DNA from 4 places in the Pseudoalteromonas galatheae genome. Region 4 is predicted to be linked to each of the others. Evidence: predicted binding sites of a transcription regulator. Region 4 holds the regulator's gene; each other region holds the start of a gene.
What was found. The regulator LexA, encoded in region 4, represses DNA repair genes until DNA is damaged. The targets are predictions, from matches to a motif close to TACTGTATNNNNATACAGTA.
Positions count from the first base shown of each region.

Region 1 (4,218 bases), 2.6 Mb from region 4:
GCAATACATCACCGTTTGCCAAGTAATGAAAAGACGACTGGCAAAGATAAGATAAAAAAATAGTGCTTCGGCGCTATTTTCTTTATCTATCGCTTTATAATTTATTTCTCAAAATTTTCCTCCTAAGCACCATAAATTTCAGTACGTTATTAATTTTTTTGCTACAGTTAAAAAAGGCTTCATAGTTGCCGATAAAAATAGGGGTCACTCGTTTTATCAAGTTGATGATGAACGTGTAGTGCAATTTGTTTGCATACTAAGTCTAAATACTGGGAATGTTATGAAACAAGCTTCGATTAAAAACAAACTCTTACTCTTTGTAACAGCATTAGTAACGAGTTTGGTTGTTATATTAGTGACAACAATGTGGTTTCACCTTGCAGCAGAAAATACCAAGCAAAGTGAAGGGGTCCAACAAGCGATTTATGATGAAATATCCCAAGGCCTTATTGCTAAAGGTAATCAATATGGGCAACGCGTGGCTGGCTTTATTAATGAAGCCTATCGTGTTCCTTACACTTTGGCTGGTGTGCTATCTCATACCACCAAGCAGGATCCTCTGAGCCGTGAACAAGTGCAAGAGATTGTTTATGGTGCGCTAAAGCAAAATCGCTTTGTATCTTCTATGTATGCACAGTTTGAACCGAATGGTTACGATGGCAATGATGCCAGCAATCAAGATGGTTCGAGTCACTCCGTGCCGGGCGCCGGTACCTTAGAGCTCTACTTTACTCAAGAAGCCGATGGTCCGATGCAACAAAAAGTTGAGTCGGCAGAAGAAAAGTATGCCGATGTAATCAATGAATTTGGCCTACGAGAAGCCGAGTGGTATTTGTGCGCAAAAGATAAAGTTGCACCTTGTATCATGGAACCCTATTTATATGAAATTTCTCCGGGCAACCAAATGTTGATGACTTCATTGACCACTCCAGTCGTGGTCAATCGTCAATTTAGAGGTTTGGTGGGCGTGGATGTAAATTTGCCTATTTTCCAGACCATGGTTGACGAGCTCTCAAACTCACTTTACTCAGGAGCCGCTAAAGTAACCTTATTAAGTGAGCTTGGTCTTGTTGTGGGTTCCAGCCACTACAAGAACCTAGCACGTCCACTTGCTGAGTCGACAAAGTCTGATAGGGCTGAGGTGTTAAAATCACTGCACACAGGCTCTGGGATTAAAGAGTTTGGTGAGGATTTAGTCGTAGCTGTACCGATTAAAATTGCGTTACCAAACACCACTTGGTCTCTTGTAATTGAGCTTCCTAAGGCAATTGCACTTAGCTCTGCAACCACCCTGCAAAGTCAGCTTGAGGAGTCGACAGATTCTGTTGGTCGTTGGATGCTTACCATTGGAGTTGTTATTGCGGTTATAGGCATTGCCATTGCGGTAGTATTAGTGAACACAATTATTGGCCCGCTTACGCATATTCAGGAACGAGTCGAGAACTTAGCGTCTAGCGAAGGTGATTTAACGCATGAGCTAGAAGTGAGTCATCATGCAGAGTTAATTGCCTTGGCACATGGTTTTAATCGCTTTACTGATAAACTGCGCAAGATGATTGATGACCTCAAAGGCCTTGCTGAATCTTCCTACGAGCAGTCACATCGAACAACTGAAGCCGCAATTAACATCAAAAACAAAGTTGCCAATCAGCATCTAGAGATAGACAGCGTAGTAACCGCAATTAACGAGCTCAGTGCGACGGCCTCCGAGGTGGCTCGGGCGTCTGAAAAAGCGGCGGCAAGTACGAATCAAGCCGCTGATCAAGTTCAGCAAAGTGAACAAAGCATCATTAAAACGACCGAAACGGTGCAATCAATGGCGGATCAAGTCATTGATGCAAAACAAGCAGTGGTGAAGGTATCAGAACGCAGTGATGATATTTCCAAAATACTGGAGGTGATCAGAGCCATAGCAGAACAAACTAACTTACTGGCCTTAAACGCGGCAATTGAAGCTGCAAGGGCAGGGGAGCAAGGACGTGGTTTTGCGGTTGTTGCAGATGAAGTTCGAGCTTTGGCGTCAAAAACACAAGCATCGACGGACGACATTAGTAAACTAATAGATAACCTACAGAGTGAAGTCGCGAACTCAGGCCGGATCATTGAGAGCTCTGTACAGCTAGGCGAAGATGCAGTGAGTTATTGCCAAGAATCAGCTAGGTTAATGAGCACGCTAGTAGCTGAGTTGACAAGCATTTCTAATGAAGTAACACAAATTGCTACGGCGGCGGAAGAGCAAAGTATGGTGACCGAAGAAATTAATACAAATACGACGGGCATTTCAGATGCTGCTGCTGAGCTTTCGAAGTTCGCAGATGAGGTTGAGCAAGCGGCCAGTTCTATGACGCAGATAGTCGAACAAAAGCATAAGCAACTTAATTTATTAAGAACGTAAGTTTGCTGGTTTGCAAAGAGACTGGAGACAGTCTCTTTGCAGCTATGGCGTTTTTCGTCAAAATTCACTATGATAACTGTATCTATATACAGTTAAGCTAATCATGAAACTCTATATCGCAGAAAAACCCTCTTTAGGTCGAGCAATCGCCGATGTCTTACCAAAACCACATAAAAAACAAGATGGTTATATAGAAGTTGCGAATGGCGATGTGGTTTCTTGGTGTATAGGTCACCTGTTGGAACAAGCTGAACCTGAAGACTACGATGCCAAATACAAAAAATGGCAGTTTCAAGATTTACCAATCATGCCTACTCAGTGGCAGTTCAAAGCTAAGCCAAAAACAAAAAAGCAGCTTAGCACTCTAAAAAAGTTACTCACAAAAGCTGATGAAATCTACCATGCTGGAGATCCTGATAGAGAAGGACAATTGCTCGTGGACGAAGTATTTCAATTCGTAAACTTGCCAGACCGAAAAAGAGCAACGATCCGACGCTTGTTGATCAGTGATTTGAACCCGCAAGCTGTGAAAAAGGCATTGGCTTCGACACGGCCTAATCAAGAGTTTGTTCCTTTAAGTGTATCTGCGCTTGCAAGAGCTAGAGCGGATTGGCTTTTTGGTATGAATTTAACCAGAGCATTTACGTTGGCAGGGCAAAAAGCGGGAGTGAATACTGTTTTGTCGGTTGGTAGAGTGCAAACTCCCGTACTTGGCTTGGTTGTTAGAAGGGATTTAGAAATAGAGAACTTTGTATCTAAACCATTTTATGAGGTGATTGCACACATCAATAAACCACATTGGGGAGTTTTTGAAGCTAAGTGGGTACCAAGTGAAGCGTGTAAGCCCTATATGGACGAAGATGGGCGTGTTCTGGTTAAGGCCTTAGCCGAAAACGTTGCGGATCGGATCAGTCAAAAGCAAGCAACAATAACTAAGGTTGAAACGAAACCAAAAAAGATAAATCCGCCGCTACCCTATAACCTCTCTTCTTTGCAGATTGACGCAAATAAGCGCTACGGTTTATCGGCTCAGCAAGTGTTGGATATTTGTCAGGCACTCTATGAGAAACATAAACTGATCACTTACCCTAGATCAGATAACCGTTATCTACCACAAGAACATTTTGTTGAAAGAGAGCAAGTCATTGCGGCTGCTAAGCACAATCAGGGAATAGAAAGTAAGTTTATTAAGTTAGCTGACATGAATTTAAAAGGAGCGTGTTGGAATGATAAAAAGGTAGAAGCGCATCACGCTATCATTCCAACCACTAAAAAGCTTCGCAGTGCTCAGCTTGGGCATAGAGAGTTGCAGGTCTATCAACTCATCTCTGTACAGTACCTCGCGCAATTCTTCCACCCCTATCGCTACAATGAAACCAAAGTCGAGTTGGAGATAAGTGGTGGCCAATTCAAAGCACAAGCGAAGCAAATAACAGATCAAGGATTCAAGGTACTGTTTAAAGGCCAAGAGGTAGAAAAAGAAAGCCTATTGCCGGAATTAGAGGTGGGAGAGCAACTTTTGTGCGAGAAAGGTGAAGTTAAAGAAAAACAAACTCAGCCGCCAAAGCATTATACTGAAGCCACCTTATTAGGTGCGATGACAGGTATTGCACGGTTTGTTTCCGATCAATCTATCAAAAAGGTATTGAAAGACACTGACGGGCTTGGCACTGAGGCGACGCGGGCCGGAATTATTGAGCTTTTGTTTAGGCGGCAGTTTCTTAGAAGAGAAGGCAAGACAATATATTCTACTGGGCTGGGAAAGGCATTTATTCAAACCCTACCTGAGTCACTTTCATTACCAGACAGAACTGCGCTCTGGG
Region 1 covers NZ_PNCO02000001.1:856,278-860,495, forward strand. Annotated here, with positions in the region: gene CWC29_RS03710 (Na+/H+ antiporter subunit G) at 1-63, shown strand, start outside; gene CWC29_RS03715 (methyl-accepting chemotaxis protein) at 281-2,395, shown strand; gene CWC29_RS03720 (DNA topoisomerase III) at 2,499-4,218, shown strand, end outside.
Region 1: the regulator LexA is predicted to act here: its motif matches at 2,470-2,489, upstream of CWC29_RS03720 (DNA topoisomerase III).

Region 2 (4,218 bases), 1.3 Mb from region 4:
ATGCAACCCTGTTTTGGTGCAGGGGTCGCAGCATCTAAATTACCAGAACCGAATAAGGCAAGGGTAAAAAGTATGGCAGCACATTTGATTTTTGGCTTTGGATTGTTTTTAAGCTCGTTTATATATGTAAGCTTATTGTGAGATAAAGCAATAGAAGGTGGTGGAGGGAGCTGGATTCGAACCAGCGAAGGCTGAGCCGTCAGATTTACAGTCTGATCCCTTTGGCCGCTCGGGAACCCCTCCTAAACAACGGCGGTGATAATAACAAAGTTTTTTTCGAAGTAAAGAAAACTACTAAAGTTTTTCGGAAAAAGGCCGATAAATTCGTAATTAGCAAAATAATCGGTTGGAATACATGCAAGTTGATGGCGTTTTAATCAGTGAGTCGCAATTAGGGCCCGCATTAAATATCAGTGTTCATGAGACGCGCTCTGCCGATTTTGCCATGCTGTTATCTATGCTATCAACTGATGCACTAGACTTTAGCCAATTTCATCTACCAAAATCTGAAGCTGCCGCGAAAGATAGCTCAGAAGAAACACTAAAAAAGCAATTTGAAATAGGACCACAAAAGCCGCTTGCACCAAAAGAGTACAATATGCTTATTGGTCAGCATAATGCGCAGCTGGTATCTATGGGAGCGATGGCGACCTTGCGATTGCAAGAAAATTTAAATCCAGAACCTTTTGCTGCACGAAATGATAAAAAGCATATTCCACTCGAAGTTGTAGAAAATTTGGAACCAGCGGTTAAAAGACGTTTGGCAAGTACGCAAGGTAAACTTGCCTTAGTCGCTGAAAAGGCAATGGATGCGGCTGGTTTCTATGATCAAATTGCAACGGGAGATATGCAGAGTATGTTACGCGCGACGGCGTAACAACATTAGCTGCTAAATTGAGCGAATTTAAGACAACCTGGTATTAAACTTGTCATTTTACAACTGTTTGCTTCGTTACTAGACTGACATTAAACGCCACGCTTATCGAGCTTCATGTCTAGGCTAATACCAGTTGTATTAAGTAAATGATCTATTTTGAAGCGGGGAAATAGCTTTAGTAGCACCGCTCTCGCGTCCTGCTACCGCTAAGGTACCTATATCCATATAGGCAAGGCAAAGATTTTGCTATTTAGTTGTTCTAAATGAGAAATTTTTAACGAAGCTAATATGCTATTTCACCCTTCAAATTGATTAGAGAATTAATTCAATTGGTATAAACTACCCTTAATCATCTTTCGCTCGTTTCAAGCTTTTTTATTGCTTTGTATCTAATCTCTAATTCAGGCTATTTTAGCTACCGTGGCACTTTTTGTACTTTTTATCACTGCCGCACGGGCAGAGGTCATTTCTGCCTACCTTGGTTGTAGGCGTATCATACAATTCGCCATCTAAGTAATACCATCTGCCTGCTTCGGTGATAAAATTTGACCGTTCATGGAGTATATAGTGAGTGTTTTCTGCGATATAGTGCGCCTTAAACTCAACGATCCCCTGAGTAGCTTCTACTGCTTCTTCTAGCACTTCCAATTTTATAAAGTGTGCATAATTAGCAAATGTAGCAATATCGTCGACACTATTTTGTGCTTGTTTAGCCTGGGCGTAGGTGTCATGAATATACTTTGCATCTTTTAAGCAGTATGCAGTATAGCGAGAACGCATGAGTATTTGTGGACGCTCTGCGAATTTTTGTCCCTTAAGGTACGGCTCACAACATTGCGAATAGGGAAGGGATGAATTGCAATAACAAGACATAAAAACTTCAGTTTTAACAAATTTATATCCTGTTATTGTAGCTTGTTAAGCGCTTTGAAAACAGTGTATTGCAACGTCAGATACCGGCAGTTCCATTTTGTTGATAGTTTGCACTGATGCAATATCAGTCCAAATCACCACCGCAGCGAAATTACCATTGCTGATAGCACTTTTAAGTACATACTCAAGGTCGTATATGTGCTTTTGCCTAATGACGAGCAACTTGCTTGCATCAACAGAAGCACTTTCTAGCAGTGACTTGTTTGGTACATTATCGGGCGCAACGAGTAGCGTCCAGCCTTGTTTATGCTGACATTTATGTAAAACTTTAAGTAACTCTAAGCTAGCGACGATCTCATCTTCAACGATAACATTATTGATTTCGTTAAGTGTGTAATAAGTCGAATTGTTTGGCTGTAGAAGTGTATTGCTGTGTAACATAATTGTCTCACTGGTTATCTATACAGTATGTGTATACAGTAGTTTATACAGTGTGTGAATGCAAGAAAAATTGCTAGCTTTTTAATCAATATTCAAGCTTAATTTTTACTTGGTTTAAATTTTCAATATAAAACAAATGGTTGTGATTTTTTGAAATGAGAGCTTAATTGACGAAATTTGAATATGAATAAAGCAATAGGAAATTTTCTCAGCTGCTATACAGTAGTTTTCCTACTGTACTATTGTGACCGTTGCAGAGGGTAAGCGTATGTTTACTTAAGAGAGGCTTGGCTACGCCTAGCCTACATTTTTTTGAGGAGTAAAATTTAATTTATTGGCTAATATGCTGTAGTTGATGAATTTGCTCGTAAAGTGTTGCTGCATAGCATTGTGCATCTCTAAAGCGCTTAGTAGTAAGAAAGCGGCGAACATCAAGTAGTACTTGTTCGGCGCCTTTGTGTCCTTGACTGCTGGCCAAACTCAACCAAGCAGCTGCATGAAATGGGCTGGGTGGCACTCCTTGGCCTTTCATAAACAACAAACCTAAAAAGAACTGTGCCTTTAAATCACCAGTCATCGCCGCCAGTCTTAGCCACTTTGCTGCAAGCGGGAAAGACTTTTCTTTTAGGTAATAGAGACCTTTTTTCAGTGCTTGAGTATTGTCGTGAAGATCTGGGAATTTTGCGTCCGCTTTTAATGGTGACGTCACAAATTCAAGCACATTCAGCAGTTGCTGTTCTAAGTCATGGTTTGCTGAGTTATCGGTGCTATTTTGATCCATATATGTATTCGCAATAATGTTGATAAGCAGAGTGTAGCTGAATTTTAACTATTTTGTCCGAGTTTTAAAGTGATTCGTGTTAAAATCCAATCACTTGTTCCTCAAATTTGTAATTTTAGTTATGCTCGAGCGGTTATTTTCACTGCAAGCTATGCACACCAATGTAAGAACTGAGGTGATTGCTGGCTTGACGACATTCGTTACTATGGTTTACATCGTTTTCGTAAACCCTGCAATGCTAGCTGAAGCTGGTATGGACCACGGCGCTGCTTTTGTAGCAACTTGTATCGCAGCTGCAATCGGCTGCTTTATTATGGGACTATGGGCAAACTACCCATTAGCGCTTGCGCCTGGAATGGGTTTAAACGCCTTTTTTACCTATGGTGTTGTGCTTGGTATGGGTTATACGTGGCAAAGTGCATTAGGCGCGGTATTTATGTCAGGCTGTTTATTCCTATTTTTGAGTGTCTTCAAAGTTCGTGAGTGGGTGATCCAAGCTATTCCCATTGTGCTAAAGCGTGCGATCGCTGCGGGTATAGGCGCGTTCTTAGCGTTAATTGCGTTAAAAAACGCGAAAATTGTGGTGGCAAGCGATGCCACATTAGTACAGCTTGGTGATATCACTTCTCCCGGCCCATTATTAGCCATTGCCAGCTTTTTTGTGATTGCGGCGCTCATGTACCGTGAAGTCAAAAGTGGTGTGCTTATCAGCATTTTAATGGTGACGGGTATTGCATGGGGGCTTGGGCTTGTAGATTATCACGGGGTTGTTGATATGCCCCCGAGCATCGCGCCGACCTATATGCAGTTGGATTTGAGCGGAATTTTTGAGCTTTCCATGCTCAGCGTGGTGTTTGCATTTTTATTTGTCGATTTATTTGATACCAGTGGCACATTGGTTGCGGTGACGCAAAAGGCCGGATTATCTGATGAGCATGGTCGCATGCCAAGGTTGGGTAGGGCACTGTCAGCTGACAGCACTGCGACGATTGCAGGCTCAGTGCTCGGTACCTCAACGACGACTTCATACATCGAATCAGTGTCAGGTGTATCCGTTGGCGGCCGAACAGGATTGACTGCCGTGGTTGTAGGGATCTGTTTCTTACTCATGATGTTCTTTGCGCCACTGGCACAGATGGTTCCTGCCTATGCGACGGCAGGCGCGATATTGTATGTGTCGGTATTAATGCTACAAAACCTAAAGTTAATTAATTGGGATGAGATGAGCGATGCTATTCCGGTCAGT
Region 2 covers NZ_PNCO02000001.1:2,165,789-2,170,006, reverse strand. Annotated here, with positions in the region: gene CWC29_RS09530 (DUF2938 domain-containing protein) at 1-141, shown strand, start outside; tRNA gene CWC29_RS09525 (tRNA-Tyr) at 159-243, opposite strand; gene CWC29_RS09520 (VC2046/SO_2500 family protein) at 356-877, shown strand; gene CWC29_RS09515 (YchJ family protein) at 1,289-1,750, opposite strand; gene CWC29_RS09510 (SulA-like leucine-rich domain-containing protein) at 1,796-2,191, opposite strand; gene CWC29_RS09505 (tetratricopeptide repeat protein) at 2,523-2,972, opposite strand; gene CWC29_RS09500 (NCS2 family permease) at 3,094-4,218, shown strand, end outside.
Region 2: the regulator LexA is predicted to act here: its motif matches at 2,213-2,232, upstream of CWC29_RS09510 (SulA-like leucine-rich domain-containing protein).

Region 3 (4,218 bases), 610 kb from region 4:
TGCCCATATAAATGGTCGCGTAGAGCACAATAACCCCGATAATACAGAGCGGTACTAGCGGCACTTTTCGTTTAAGCAATTGACCGATGATAAGTGCCACGACAATAGCAGACCAAGCAGGGAATACCGCATTTGGGTTGCCCACGAAGGAGTTTGCGATCACCACGCCGAACACGGCATTCACCATGAGCAGCACAAGGAAGACCACAATCATAAACAATGAACGAGTGCGCTTGCCAATTACGCTTTCAGACAAAGCGCCCATCGACTTACCTTTATGGCGAGCACTTGCCCATAGCGCGCCCATATCATGGACACCCGCAAAAAATATAGTGCCAAATACCACCCAAAGTACCGCAGGCACCCAGCCCCAATACACGGCGATAGCAGGACCAACAATTGGTGCAGCACCTGCGACTGAAGTAAAGTGATGCCCCCACAATACCACTTTGTTAGTGGGAACATAATCTACGCCGTCCTCAAGTTCATGAGCCGGCGTGACAAAGTTGTCATCCATTTTAAATATTTTTTCAGCAATAAATTTGGAATAGACAAACCATCCAAATAACATCCCTATGATGCCGAAGAGTACGATCATTATGGATTGCATAATGCTTACCTCTTGTTGTTGTTTTAATTACACGCAGTTGGCGTGATTAGTTTGTTGCACGACAACTTCGAAGCTAGCACAAAATAAACTAATTGCAGTTATCTTTTAGTCTAGGTAGGTCAGAATTAGCCATCAAAAAGTCCCAGTTGAGCATGAGTGTTAGATTTTTCATTTAGCCCTAAGTGCAAACCCACGAGGCGCACAGGTTTAAACTTTTGCCGTGCCATCGCTTCAATCAATAGCTCTTCAAAAACCGGCAAGTCAATATGCTGGTATTGGCATTCTTTGGTGGTTTGGGTGAAATCGTAAAACTTCACTTTAACGCCAAGCTTATTAAAGCCGCGCTGTAAATAAGGCTGTGCTCGGCGAGTCAGTTCAGGTAACAACTTTTCTTTTATGACTTGCTTTAAGGTATCAAGGTCGAGCGTGTCTTCTGCAAATGTGGTTTCAACGCCTATCGATTTGCGCACTCTGTCGGTTTCAACTCGGCGCTCATCAATACCTTGACAACGCCGCCATAATACAGTGCCAAACTTGCCAAATGACTGGCGTAACTGAGTTTCAGACAGTGCCTTAATATCTCGGCCATACTCAAGTCCCATGGCAAGCAAACGTTGTTGAGTCACTTTACCTACACCTGGGATTTTTTTGAGAGGTAACGCATCGATAAAAGCGCTCACTTGGTGAGGCGGGATCACACACTGACCATTAGGCTTGTTTTCATCGCTGGCAATTTTGGCTAAAAACTTGATTGGCGCAATTCCCGCCGAAGCTGTAAGGCCCGTTTCAGCAAAGATATCCGCTCGTATCTGCTCGGCGATAAGCGTTGCACTGCCATTACATTGCTGACACTCAGTAACATCTAGATAAGCTTCATCTAAAGACAGTGGCTCAATTAGCTCAGTATAGCGGGCAAAAATAGCGCGAATTTGTTGCGATATTGCCTTATAGACCTCCATTCTCCCAGGTACAATCACCAGCTGAGGGCAGAGTTTTTTCGCTTGATAATTCGACATGGCCGAGCGCACGCCATATTGCCGAGCAATATAGTTAGCTGTGGATAGCACCCCGCGATGGCTACGACCACCAATCGCCATCGGCACCTTTGCAAGCTCGGGGTTATCGCGCATTTCTACTGATGCATAGAACGCGTCCATATCAATATGAATAAATTTACGCACGCTAAAAACACTGTCTAAATAAACAGTGTTTATTATGTGCTAATTTTCCAACTGTTGCAATCTTGAACGTAGGCCTTAGTGTTCTAAGCTATACTTGTGTGGATGTCTGTTGCAACTTGCACTGCAAAACAGAGATAATGCTAACAATATCAATACTGTTCAAAGTACTAAATCCGTTACTTTGACTTTATCTAATCATTCAGCAATCAGGAGCCTGCATGGAGTACTCACGACTTGGTAGTAGCCCACTTGAAGTTTCACGCATTTGTTTAGGAAGCATGACTTGGGGCGTACAAAACAACCAGCATGATGCCGACGAGCAAATCAATTATGCACTAAGCCGTGGTATTAACTTCATTGATACCGCTGAAATGTATGCGGTCCCTCCCTCACCTGAAACCTACGGTAAAACCGAAGCCATCATTGGCAATTGGTTAAAGCGCCATCAAGAAAAGCGCGAAAAACTTGTACTTGCCACAAAGATTGCGGGAAGCGGTTTGCCTTGGATCCGTGAAGGCGGCCCTATTACGGGACAATCAGTGATCCAAGCGGTGGACGATTCGTTAGCGCGCCTGAATACCGACTATATTGACCTTTACCAACTACATTGGCCAAACCGTACTTCACCGCACTTTGGTAAACAATGGCCTGGCATGGTTCCTCTGACTGCACTTGACCGCGACGAAGAGCGCGCGGGCATGCTAGATATTTTGGAAGGCTTAGCAAGCTGTATTCAAGCAGGTAAAATTCGCCATTGGGGTCTTTCTGATGATACACCTTGGGGCATTCACACTTACCTTAATTTGGCGATGCAGCACAACCTACCTAAGCCGGTTTCAATTCAAAATGAGTTTAGCTTGCTACATGCCAAAGATTGGCCTTACTTGATTGAGACTTGTGTAAACGAAGATATTGCCTATTTACCTTGGTCGCCATTAGCTGGGGGAATGCTAAGCGGTAAGTATTTAGGGGGCGCAAGACCTGAAGGTAGCCGCTGGACTTTGGTACAACGGCAGGGCTTATTCAGAGATACGCAATTAGCTCAAGAAGCCGTTGCAAAATATCTAGAAATCGCCAAAGAATTTAATATGACTGCGGCGCAGCTGGCGCTAGCTTGGTGCGACCAAGTAGACGGGGTGACTTCAACCATAATCGGCGCGACAACCATGGCGCAGCTTAAAGAAAATATCCAAGCGTTTGAACAGCCGCTATGTGCAGAGTCTTTAGCCGAGATTGATACGGTATTTAAAGCGTACCCCTCTCCGTTTTAATATCTTCTTTCGCGATACGCCGCTTTTACGCTAGCGTATCGCATTGTAAACCCATCCTTGTTAACTAGATCGAAGTTAAAACCCCATGCAAAGCTTAAATAACACCCCAGTCATTCCGCTTCAAGGCAGCTGCTTTACCAGAAAGACCACTCGCGCCATTGTCCTTAGAGGCAACGACATCCTTATGCTTTACACCAAACGTTATGACGATTACACCTTGCCAGGTGGCGGCGTCGACGAGGGTGAAAGCTTAGAAGCAGCATTGGAGCGCGAGCTAAAAGAAGAAACGGGTGCAGTATCCATCACAGGGTTGACGCCGTTTGGCCGCTATGAAGAGTACCGCCCTTGGTATAAACCCGATCATGACAATGTGCATATTATTTCTTATTGCTACGTTTGTGAGATTTGTGGCGAATTTGATGCGCCAGCGATGGAGGATTATGAACACGCCAATGGTATGAAACCGGTGTGGATCAATATAAACCAAGCCATCGCGCATAACGAAGCAAAACTCAATGATGCGAATAACAAAGGGATGTCCGTTTTACGTGAACTCACCTTGCTAAAACATATTTCCGCGCAATTAGTCACAGATTAATTTGCCTATTGAGGGAACAATTAAGTCTTTATTAAGCTCTAACTCCGCATGACTCAAGGATTTAATAAGAATAATGCGGCTGCTCCAACACAACCTGATTAGTTTCACCATTATCGCCTCTATTGTGCTGCATCTACTGCTCGGCTGGTATCTGCAGCAAAGTATTTATATCCCCTCAAAGCCTATAGAAATTAAGGCAATGAAAACCTATTTGGTTATTGAGCCTGCCAAGCCCAAGATGGAGCGTATTGGGACACCGACGATAACTGAAGATAAGCCAGTAGAGAAGTTAAAACCGACGTTGCCGGACGATACGGTTGAAATACTAAAAACTGCGCAAACGGAACCAAAAAAACCTGCGATTGAAAGTAAAACAAAGCACATAACCAAAGCAGCGATCGTCACGCAACCTAAAAAGCTAGATCATCGCAAAGCAATCTCTCAATTTCGTCAGCAACTTTTAGAACGCGCTCCGAGTGACGCTGTACTCAGCCAAAACCAAGAAAAGCCACAGCGGCTCACCGTGCCTAAAACACATCAAACCACCGCTGCGAGCAT
Region 3 covers NZ_PNCO02000001.1:2,811,995-2,816,212, forward strand. Annotated here, with positions in the region: gene CWC29_RS12505 (carbon starvation CstA family protein) at 1-610, opposite strand, end outside; gene dinB (DNA polymerase IV) at 736-1,791, opposite strand; gene CWC29_RS12515 (aldo/keto reductase) at 2,010-3,062, shown strand; gene CWC29_RS12520 (NUDIX hydrolase) at 3,148-3,660, shown strand; gene CWC29_RS12525 (hypothetical protein) at 3,734-4,218, shown strand, end outside.
Region 3: the regulator LexA is predicted to act here: its motif matches at 1,800-1,819, upstream of dinB (DNA polymerase IV).

Region 4 (4,218 bases):
TGTAGGTTGATGGCAAGCAGCACAGTAAGCCATGTAAGCTTGTTCACCTACCTCCATCAACTCTTCTTTGGTAAGAGTTTGCTGGGCTACTGCTTGTGACTCTGCTTCTGCTTTTGCTTTTTCTTCCTTAGCCCCCTCCAGCCATTTATCAAATTGATCAGGACTCACAGCCTCGACGACGACGGGCATAAAGCCATGATCTTTTCCACATAATTCAGCACACTGGCCTCTGTAAATTCCCTCATCATTTACCTTAGTCCATGCTTCATTTATAAAGCCCGGATTGGCATCTTTCTTCACAGCAAAATCAGGCACCCACCAAGAGTGAATAACGTCATCAGATGTCATCAAAAAACGAACTTTCCTATCAGTAGGGATAACCAGATGTTTATCTACTTCGAGCAGATAATTTTCATTTTTTTCCTTAAGATCACTGATTTCTTCTTTCGGAGTGGATAGTAAAGAATAGAATTCGACGTCATGTCCCATGTACTCATAGTGCCATTTCCACTGCGACCCCGTAACTTTAATCGTTAAATCAGCTTTGCTAGTGTCTTCCATAGCAATGAGTGTTTTTGTAGCTGGTATTGCCATGCCAATGAGTATCAGGAAGGGAATAGCAGTCCAAAGTATCTCCACTTTGGTGCTTTCATGAAATTGCGCTGCAACAACGCCTTTTGACTTTCTATGTTTTAAAAGCGCCCAAAACATAATCCCAAACACAATCACCCCAATGACGCAGCATATTAGAAATATGGTCATATGAAGCTCGTATACTTGATGGCTAATGTCTGTAACGCCTTGCCTCATATTGTAAGCGCTGTTAGCGAGTGAGGGCATGGCGATTAGCACTGCGATCAATGCTACAACTAATCGACAAATTTTCATTTGACGTCTCCTTCAAGGCGACTCATGGTTGCCTTTTGTTATTATTGGATGACTGTCATATTGCCTATTTGTACATAGACTTACTGCACGACTATTAACCAATTAGTCAAAAAATAAACAAAATGCAAGATTTTTGAGAAGACTGAATTTAGAATCAAAAATGGGGCTACTGGTAGTAAAACGAAGAGTGATGAAAAATTGTGTATAAAGATCAGAAAACTAAAAAATATTGAGATATGGAAAAGTCACGATAATTATCTTACTTTCACACAGTTAGAAAAGTTAATTATTACTTTTTTCACTATATATAGTTAAAGCGAGCGCAACTTGATATTTAACGCTACGCTCGCCCTCATAAACTACATCCAGTCGGCGCTTCTGATCACACCTACGGCTAATCCTTCAATAGAGAAATTTTGATGCTCTAGATCCACTTCGATCGCTTTAAATTCCTCATTCTCAGCATGCAAGAGAACTTTCTTTCCTTTCTTTTCTAAGCGCTTAACAGTCACGTCCTCTTCTACACGAGCAACTATCACTTGGCCATTCTCAGCCACTTGAGTGCTATGGACCGCTAGTAGATCACCATCCATAATCCCAATATCTTTCATGCTCATACCATTAACTCTCAAAAGGTAATCAGCATTCGGTTTAAAAAAACTGGCATCCACATTAAAGTGGCTTTCAACATGTTGCTCTGCCAGTATCGGCTCTCCAGCTGCAACACGGCCAATAATAGGTAAGCCTAGTTGCTCAGGTTCATCCTCAACAAGTCTAATTCCACGACTTGCTCCTGGGACCATTTCAATAACTCCCTTTTTAGCAAGAGCTTTAAGGTGCTCCTCTGCTGCGTTTGCACTCTTGAAACCCAAAGCATCAGCTATTTCAGCACGAGTTGGAGGCATGCCAGTATCTTTTATGAATACTTTTATTAATTCAAAGATTTGTTCTTGTCGTTTCGTTAGAGGACGCATTAACTGGTATTCCATACAGTGGTTTATTTACTGTAAGTATATACAGCTCAAAAAAAAATCGCAAATGTTTCTTTATTCAACATATTTTATACCAATTAGCATAATTACACGCTCCATTTTTGAGGCGAGAAAACCTTGTAGATAACACCACTACTGTATCCACTATCAACGAGGTACCTACATCCATTTAGGCAAGGCGAAACTTTTCTATTTATTTGTTCTAAATGAGAAATTTTTAACACTATTAGCGTCAGATCTGTTCCTGCTAATTGAGCACGTATTAAGACTAATTGCTATTAAGCGTAAGCGAAAACAAGCAAAGACTGACTCTGTGTTCTTTTCATTACAAGCTATCGGCGCTCCCACAATGCTGCTCAGTGCTGATGCTATTGTAGGAGTGAGCTTGCCTCGCGATGTGTTGATTGCTTGTGATATGTTCTTTTCAAATCCCACATAGCAAAAAAACCGCTGCATTGCTGCAACGGGTTTGACGTACATGGAGGTACTAATGTCGATTAGAGCCATGGATGAATACTGTTAATCGACCTTCAATGAGGTCCTAGCTCGCTACGAAGTAGGATGTTTTATTCTTTTTGTTTGGGGAGCCCAACAGCTCGGCGGGTAAACCACCTCCGACCACGCAGCTCAGTGCTGATGCTGTGGTAGGAGCGAGTTTACCTCGCGAGGTTTTATATCTCAAATCTCTATGCCCCACATAGCAAAAAACCCGTCGCATTGCTGCAACGGGTTTGACGTACATGGATGTACTAATGTCGATTAGAATCATGGATGAATGCTGTTAATCGACCTTTAATAAGGCCTTGGCTCGCTACGAAGTAGGATGTTCTACTTTCACATGGGAAGCCCACACTATCATTGACCGGGGCCGACCCTTCGCGGGGCTCGCCTTCGAGCTGTTTTGTTTCACTTCTGAGTTTGGGTGACAAGAAACCGAAGCAACGCTTCGCAGTTCGGGGAAATGAGCGCATGGATAAGCGAAGGGGAGATACTACATGGTAGTACTTTACTTCAAATGCAAAAAAACCCGTCGCATTTCTGCAACGGGTTTCTTTTATTTGGCCCTGACGATGTTCTACTTTCACATGGGAAGCCCACACTATCATCGACGCTGTTTTGTTTCACTTCTGAGTTCGGCATGGGGTCAGGTGGTTCCAAAACGCTATGGTCATCAGGAAATTCTGTTCATTAATGAAGTATCCTTCATTAATATAAATCTGGAAAAAGCTTATTAAATTCTTCTGTCTACTTCAGTCTATTAACTTCTGTCGCTTATAAACCACTTTGGCGTTGTATGGTTAAGCCTCTCGGGTAATTAGTACGAGTTAGCTTAATGCCTCACAGCACTTCCACATCTCGCCTATCAACGTTGTAGTCTTCAACGGCCCTTCAGTTGACTCTAAGTCAAAGTGAGAACTCATCTCGAGGCCTGCTTCCCGCTTAGATGCTTTCAGCGGTTATCAGTTCCGAACGTAGCTACCGGGCAATGCAATTGGCATCACAACCCGAACACCAGCGGTTCGTCCACTCCGGTCCTCTCGTACTAGGAGCAGCCCCTCTCAATTCTCAAACGCCCACGGCAGATAGGGACCGAACTGTCTCACGACGTTCTAAACCCAGCTCGCGTACCACTTTAAATGGCGAACAGCCATACCCTTGGGACCGACTTCAGCCCCAGGATGTGATGAGCCGACATCGAGGTGCCAAACACCGCCGTCGATATGAACTCTTGGGCGGTATCAGCCTGTTATCCCCGGAGTACCTTTTATCCGTTGAGCGATGGCCCTTCCATTCAGAACCACCGGATCACTATGACCTACTTTCGTACCTGCTCGACGTGTCTGTCTCGCAGTTAAGCTTGCTTCTACCATTACACTAACCGTACGATGTCCGACCGTACTTAGCAAACCTTCGTGCTCCTCCGTTACTCTTTGGGAGGAGACCGCCCCAGTCAAACTACCCACCAGGCACTGTCCTCAACCCCGGTTCAGGGGCCTAAGTTAGAACATCAACACTACAAGGGTGGTATTTCAAGGTCGGCTCCACAGAAACTAGCGTTCCTGCTTCAAAGCCTCCCACCTATCCTACACATGTAGGGTCAATGTTCAGTGCCAAGCTGTAGTAAAGGTTCACGGGGTCTTTCCGTCTAGCCGCGGGTACACAGCATCTTCACTGCGATTTCAATTTCACTGAGTCTCGGGTGGAGACAGCGTGGCCATGGTTACACCATTCGTGCAGGTCGGAACTTACCCGACAAGGAATTTCGCTACCTTAGGACCGTTATAGTTACGGCCGCCGTTTACCGGGGCTTCGATCAAGAGCTTCGCCTAAGCTAACC
Region 4 covers NZ_PNCO02000001.1:3,418,270-3,422,487, forward strand. Annotated here, with positions in the region: gene coxB (cytochrome c oxidase subunit II) at 1-888, opposite strand, end outside; gene lexA (transcriptional repressor LexA) at 1,248-1,862, opposite strand; rRNA gene rrf (5S ribosomal RNA) at 2,943-3,056, opposite strand; rRNA gene CWC29_RS15250 (23S ribosomal RNA) at 3,175-4,218, opposite strand, start outside.